2 linked regions of the Thiorhodovibrio frisius genome follow. The protein of the gene in region 2 interacts with the protein of the main gene of each other region in a pairwise test. Links are inferred from orthologs where the notes say so. Each region holds a gene or a part of one and is shown on either strand. Other genes may lie near its edges.

The links.
Region 1: the proteins of gyrA (region 2) and gyrB interact in binary tests that used the Escherichia coli proteins (3 or more experiments, as listed by UniProt). The link is inferred for Thiorhodovibrio frisius from one-to-one orthologs.

The regions. Positions count from the first base shown.
Region 1 is NZ_CP121471.1:3,468-6,837, reverse strand. The notes cover bases 196-3,243. They hold gyrB (DNA topoisomerase (ATP-hydrolyzing) subunit B), read right to left. Parts: upstream 2,899-3,243; coding sequence 493-2,898; downstream 196-492. Other genes in these bases: recF (DNA replication/repair protein RecF), read right to left, coding at 3,104-3,243; parC (DNA topoisomerase IV subunit A), read left to right, coding at 196-370. In the rest of the region: more of parC, read left to right, coding at 1-195; more of recF, read right to left, coding at 3,244-3,370. UniProt on the Escherichia coli protein: DNA gyrase negatively supercoils closed circular double-stranded DNA in an ATP-dependent manner to maintain chromosomes in an underwound state.
Region 2 is NZ_CP121471.1:2,647,172-2,650,714, reverse strand. What follows is about bases 320-3,540. They hold gyrA (DNA gyrase subunit A), read right to left. Parts: upstream 3,193-3,540; coding sequence 520-3,192; downstream 320-519. Other genes in these bases: Thiofri_RS12260 (thioredoxin family protein), read left to right, coding at 3,436-3,540; serC (3-phosphoserine/phosphohydroxythreonine transaminase), read right to left, coding at 320-453. In the rest of the region: more of serC, read right to left, coding at 1-319; more of Thiofri_RS12260, read left to right, coding at 3,541-3,543. UniProt on the Escherichia coli protein: A type II topoisomerase that negatively supercoils closed circular double-stranded (ds) DNA in an ATP-dependent manner to maintain chromosomes in an underwound state.

The sequences.
Region 1 (3,370 bases), 2.6 Mb from region 2 along the record:
TGCGACAAACTCCAAGGTTGCGGTAGCGACAAGTACCGGTCATTTGCTGCTATTTGCGCTGTCAGATTTACCTGAACTCGCCAAGGGCAAGGGCAACCGGCTCATTGGTATTCCCGCAACCCGCATGAATCAAGACGGAGAGCGCGTCAGCGCAGTGGCGGTATTAAGCGAGACCGACACTCTGATTGTTGAGGCCGGCCAGCGCCAGTTTAGCTTGAAGCCAGCGGACCAATCTCATTATCAGGGTGATAGGGGCAGACGCGGCGCCCTCTTGCCACGCGGCTTTCGCCGGGTCGAGCGCCTGATCCCTCTAAGCCCCGAGGCGAATCAAAACAATGACCAGCTCTTTGACTCAGATAAAGACCCTTAGTAACGGTTCAAAAATTACCGATACAGGTAGGTTGGGCAAAGCGCAGCGTGCCCAACTTCAGAAGGCAAAGTTGTATCGCTAGTTCTTGAACCGTTCCTTAAGCAAAAGACTGCCACTGGCTCTTAGATATCGATATTTCCCGCTTCGAGTGCATAGCGCTCGATGAATTCTCGCCGGGGTTCTACCTGATCACCCATCAGGGTCGTAAATATCTGGTCGGCCGAGACAGCATCCTCAATGGTGACCCGCATCAGCCGACGGCATTCCGGGTCCATTGTGGTTTCCCACAGTTGTCCGGGGTTCATTTCGCCCAAGCCCTTATACCGCTGAATGTGATATCCCCGCTTCGCCTCACCAATTAGCCAGTCGTAGGCCCTAGCAAAACTATCAACCTCCACGCTCTTATCCCCGCGCTCAACCCGGGCGCCTGGTTGCAAAAGTCCATCAAGTTTTTCGCTAAGAGCAGCGATTCGCTGGTAGTCGGCAGAAGAAAAGAATTCAAAGGGCACCATGCGCGTCTCCGGAATGCCATGCACCATGCGAATCAGTTCCAAGGCCCCAGGACCGCCTGCGTCATCGCCGCTGACACTGATGCGATAATCGATCGCCGTTCCACTGTTGGCACTTAAGGCCAGAGTTAAATCTTGAATCCATTGCTCGCGGGCAGCCTGATCGAACCACAGATCTTCAGTCATGCGCGGAAGGCTTAAAAGCTCACCGAGAAACAGAGAGTCATACCGATTGGCTAGGCGGGCAATAATGGCGCGGTAGATCTGAAACTCTCGCGTCAATTCCTCCAACCCAACCGCCGACATTGGCGGGGTATCCGCACTGAGAGTCAAGGCGGCATTGTCCAAAGCGGCACGCAGCAGGGATGCCCCAAGCTCGGCGTCGTCGAGCAGATAATCCTCCTGTTTGCCCCGCTTGACCTTATACAGCGGCGGCTGAGCAATATAGACATAGCCCCGGTCAATGAGCTCAGGCATTTGCCGGTAGAAAAAGGTCAGCAGCAGGGTGCGAATATGGGCACCGTCGACGTCCGCATCCGTCATCACGATAATGCGATGGTACCGCAGCTTGTCCGGGTCGTATTCCTCTCGGCCAATCCCACAGCCGAGGGCGGTAATCAGCGTGCCCACTTCGGCAGAGGACAGCATTTTATCGAAGCGGGCTTTCTCTACGTTTAGGATCTTGCCTTTTAAGGGCAAAATTGCCTGAAACGCCCGGTCGCGACCCTGCTTGGCGGACCCTCCGGCTGAGTCACCCTCCACGATGAAGAGCTCAGAGCCCGCTGGATCTTTCTCCTGACAATCGGCAAGCTTTCCGGGAAGACCGGCAATGTCCAAAATCCCTTTCCGTCGGGTCATTTCACGAGCCTTCCGGGCCGCTTCGCGCGCGCGGGCCGCATCAATCATTTTATTGGCGATGATTTTCGCCTCAGCCGGATTCTCCTCTAAAAAACTATTCAAGTGCTCGCCGAAAAGGCCTTCGACGATTGGCTTAACATCCGAGGACACCAATTTTTCTTTGGTCTGGGAAGAGAACTTGGGATCCGGCACTTTCACCGAAACCACTGCAGTCAGTCCCTCGCGCGCATCGTCGCCAATCGGTCGTGTCTTCTGATTCCGGTCCAGTGTTTCCCGCTCGATGTATTGGTTTAGCGTCCGCGTCAAACCTGCGCGAAATCCCGCCAGATGGGTGCCCCCATCTTTTTGTGGAATGTTATTGGTGTAACAAAAAATGGTTTCCTGATAGGACTCGTTCCATTGCAAGGCAACTTCAACAACATGATCGTTGCGCTCGTCGGTAAAGAAAAAGACCGTCGGATGGATAGGCGATTTGTTTCGATTAAGATGTTCCACAAAAGCGCGAATGCCGCCCTTGTATTCGAAAACATCCTCCCGATCAACGCGCTCATCGCGCAATGCGATGCGAATCCCTGAATTCAGAAAAGACAGCTCCCGCAGTCGCTTTACCAAAATGTCATAGTGAAATTCGCAATCAGAAAAAATCTCTGTTGAAGGTTTGAATCGAATCTCGGTCCCCGAGGCTTCGACTTCGCCAATCGGGCGCAAAGGCGCGACAGGCGCACCCAGGCGATATTCTTGTTCGTACAGGGTGCCACCACGCCAAATCCGCAAGTTGAGTGTCTCCGACAGCGCGTTCACAACCGAAACGCCGACACCATGAAGACCACCGGAGACTTTGTAGGAGTTGTCGTCAAACTTACCCCCGGCGTGAAGAACCGTCATTATCACTTCAGCCGCAGAACGATTTTCTTCCGGGTGATGATCAACAGGGATGCCCCGCCCATTATCTGCCACCGAGACTGAGCCGTCGGTATGGACAGTCACTCGAATGTCGGTGCACTGGCCCGCTAGGGCTTCATCGATGGAATTATCCACCACCTCAAAAACCATGTGATGAAGACCGGTGCCATCGTCAGTATCACCGATGTACATCCCCGGACGTTTGCGAACAGCGTCCAGCCCGCGCAGAACTTTAATATTAGATGAGTCGTAGGCCATTGAGAAACAGAGTAAATTGGTTAACCGAAGAAGGCTCCATTATACCGGTTCTTGGCTCATCCACCGGTGGGCATTAGAGAATTTTTTGAAATCGACTAAAGATATCGTCCTTAGTTCGGACAGCGCGACTATTTCTGTCAAGACTAGCGCGAGGAGAGATTGTCCTGTCCGTGCTAAGGGACCAAGATGCGCGGTGGTTTCAGGGTTAATCGGCTGGACAGATGACGCCCTGTTCCACGTGAAACATTTTCGAGGAATCAAGGACCGGCTGGCTGAGGGCCGTCAGGAAGACCTGGCAGCTATGAGTTTGAATCATGCCAACCAGACTCTGTGCATTTTCCTCACTCAATTCCGAGCCAATATCGTCCACTAGCCAAATGTCTCTCGGTGACTTTGCCCCGCCGAGTTGGCTAGCCGCGATTTGAAGCAGAATCCCAAAAGCTTTGTTTTGACCGCGCGAGCCTAGTCGCAC
Region 2 (3,543 bases):
CTCGTTCGGCGTGTAATGCACGTAGGCCGCGTCGGACGAGAGCTTGAGTTCATCCTGCACCGGCGCGCGGCTGAAGCGATCATCTTCGGTGCTGGCCGCGATGGATGGCGTACAAAAGCGCCGCGCCTCGGCAATGGCCTTTTTCGACCAGCTGCCGGTATTGATGTAATCCGCGCTGGTATGTCCGCGCAGCAGATTCATCGGCACCATAGCGAACTGACTCGATGCCCCGCCCTGCAGGAAAAGCACCCGGTAATCATCTGAAATGCCGAGCAGTTCGCGCAGATCCGTCTCGGCACGTTCGGCGATGGACATGAACTCCTTACCGCGATGGCTCATCTCGGCTGGACACATGCCACTGCCGTGCCAGTCGAGCATTTCCTCGCGCGCGCGCTGCAGCACGGGTTCAGGTAGCATCGCCGGGCCGGCGCTAAAGTTATAGGGTCGGGTCATTCAGTCTTCTCCAATGGTTAATCGACAGCGAAGCCGGCTCGGGTTGGGGAATCAGCACATTGACGCCTAATCCTCAACCTCCCCGCCTCCGGCATCTGGTCCATCAATTTGTTCGGAATCGGGGTCGATCATCGGTGGGTCACCGTCCTCTCCGTTCCCGCCGCCCTCACCCTCGTCGCCATCACCATTGAGCGCCACAATCCGCTCAATGCCGGCCAGGCGTTGGCCTTCGCCTAAGTTGATCAGGCGCACGCCCTGGGTGCTGCGACCGAGCAGCGAGATGCCGTCGACGGCGGTGCGCACCAGGGTGCCGCCATCGGTGATCAGCATGATCTCATCGCCCGGGCGCACCAGCACCGCACTGATTTGTTCGCCATTGCGCTCGCTGGTGCGAATGGCGATCACGCCCTTGCCGCCGCGGCCCTTGGTTGGGAACTCTTCCACCGGCGTGCGCTTGCCGTAGCCCTTCTCGGTCACTGTCAGCACAGCACCTGGTTCGGCGATGACAAGCGAAATGACCCGCTGGCCTTCTTCGAGCGTCACGCCGCGCACGCCGTGGGCGGTGCGGCCCATGGAGCGGACGGCCTCCTCGTTGAAGCGGACCGCCTTGCCGGCACTGGTGAAGAGCATCATATCCTGGTGCCCGTCGGTCACCGCCACGCCGATCAGATATTCGTCCTCGTGCAGGTCGATGGCGATCAGGCCGCGCGAGAGCGGACGCGAGAAGTCGCTGATGGGCGTCTTCTTGACCGTGCCCTTGCTCGTGGCCATGAAGATGAAGCGGTCCTGATCGTACTCGGCCACCGGCAGAGTGGCGTTGATGCGCTCGCCCTGCTCGAGTGACAGCAGGTTGACAACGGGCCGTCCGCGCGCGCCACGCCCTGACTGCGGTAACTCGTAGACCTTGAGCCAGTAGACCTTACCGAAGCTCGAAAAGCACAGCACGGTGTCGTGGGAATTGGCCACGAACAGCCGGTCGATGAAGTCTTCGTCTTTGGTGGTGGCCGCGATGCGCCCTTTGCCGCCGCGCCGCTGCGCCTGATACTCGGACAAAGGCTGCGCCTTAATATAGCCAGCGTGCGAGAGCGTCACCACCATATCCTCGGGCGCGATCAGGTCGAGCAGCGTCAGGTCGGTCTGATCGGTGACGATCTCAGTGCGGCGCGCGTCCGCGTATTGATCGCGAATGGCGGTGAGCTCGTCGCGGATGACCTGCATCAGGCGCTCAGGATTACGGAGAATTTCCAGAAGCTCAGAGATCTTCTGAAGAATCTCACCGTACTCCTTGATAATCTTATCTTGTTCTAGACCGGTCAGGCGCTGGAGTTGCAGATCGAGAATGGCGCGCGCCTGGCGTTCGCTCAGGCGATAACGACCGGATTGATCGCCCTCCCCGATCAGCCCGAAGCTCGGGTCAAGCTCATCCGGGCGGGACTCGATTGACGATGGGGCGGCGCCGGCGCGCTCGAGCATGCCAGTGACCTGCCCCGGTGCCCAGGTGCGCGCCATCAGGCCCTCACGCGCATCAGCCGGGCTGGCGGAGGCTTTAATGAGCGCGATCACCTCGTCGATGTTCGCCAGTGCGACCGTGAAACCTTCCAACAGATGTGCGCGATCGCGTGCCTTGCGCAGTTCGTAGAGCGTGCGCCGGGTCACCACATCGCGGCGGTGGCGCAGGAAGTATTCCAGCAGTTGCTTAAGATTCAGCAGTCGCGGCTGGCCATCGACCAGGCCGACCATATTGATGCCGAACACCGTCTGCATGTTGGTGTGCTGATACAGGTTGTTCAGCACCACATCGGGATAATGATCGCGCTTGATCTCGATCACCATCCGCATGCCGTCCTTGTCGGACTCATCACGCAGCTCGGCGATGCCCTCGAGCTTTTTCTCCTTGACCAATTCGGCCATCTTCTCAAGCATTCGGGCCTTATTGACCTGATACGGCAGCTCGGTGACCACGATGGCCTCGCGCCCGCTACGCTTCAGGGTTTCGACCTCGGAGCGCGCACGCAGTTGAATGCGCCCACGCCCGGTGCGATAGGCCTCGCGGATGCCGCGCACACCATTGATTATGGCGGCGGTCGGGAAGTCCGGCCCCGGCACCAGATCGATCAGCTCATCAAGCGTTGTCAGGGGTTCATCGATCAACTTCAGGCAAGCATCGATAATTTCGCCAAGATTGTGCGGCGGGATGTTGGTCGCCATGCCCACGGCGATACCGGACGAACCATTGACCAGCAGATTCGGGAAGCGCGCCGGCAGGACCGTCGGCTCGTACTCGGACTCGTCGTAGTTCGGGATGAAATCGACGGTTTCTTTGTCGAGGTCATCGAGCAGACTGTGCGCGATGCGCGCCATGCGCACTTCGGTATAACGCATGGCGGCGGGTGAGTCGCCATCGACCGAGCCGAAGTTGCCCTGCCCGTCCACCAGCATGTAGCGCATCGAGAACGGCTGCGCCATGCGGACAATGGTGTCGTAAACCGCCGTATCCCCATGCGGGTGGTACTTACCGATCACATCACCGACCACGCGGGCGGATTTCTTATAGGGCTTGTTCCAATCGTTGCCGAGTTCGTTCATCGCGAAAAGCACGCGACGATGGACGGGCTTGAGGCCATCGCGCACATCGGGCAGCGCGCGGCCGACGATCACGCTCATGGCGTAATCGAGATACGACTGCCGCATCTCGTCTTCGAGATTGACGGTCAGGACTTCCTTGGCAAAATCCGGCATGGGCGTGGCTTGTCAGCGAGTTCGCTGGATATGGGGTTGGGGTGATGATTAAGAATTTGCCGTCAAGATGCGGGAGCCCGCAGGCGGGAAGTCGGCAAGTTCGCTAAACTCGCAATCATAGCACGAACGCCCACGAGCGTATCCGCTTGGCGGCAGATTGACCTGACGCAAGCGCTCAATAAATGCGGTAATTAGCATTTTGTATTAATCTATTACAGGAATATTTTAAGGATTCACTTTACTATGTCTTCGCCGCTTTATGACAGCTCCCACGCGTTTAGCACCGGACTTGAGGGCTTCGATTCCTCCGTGCTGGACGCTTCGCATCGCATCCCGGTGTTGGTGGATTTC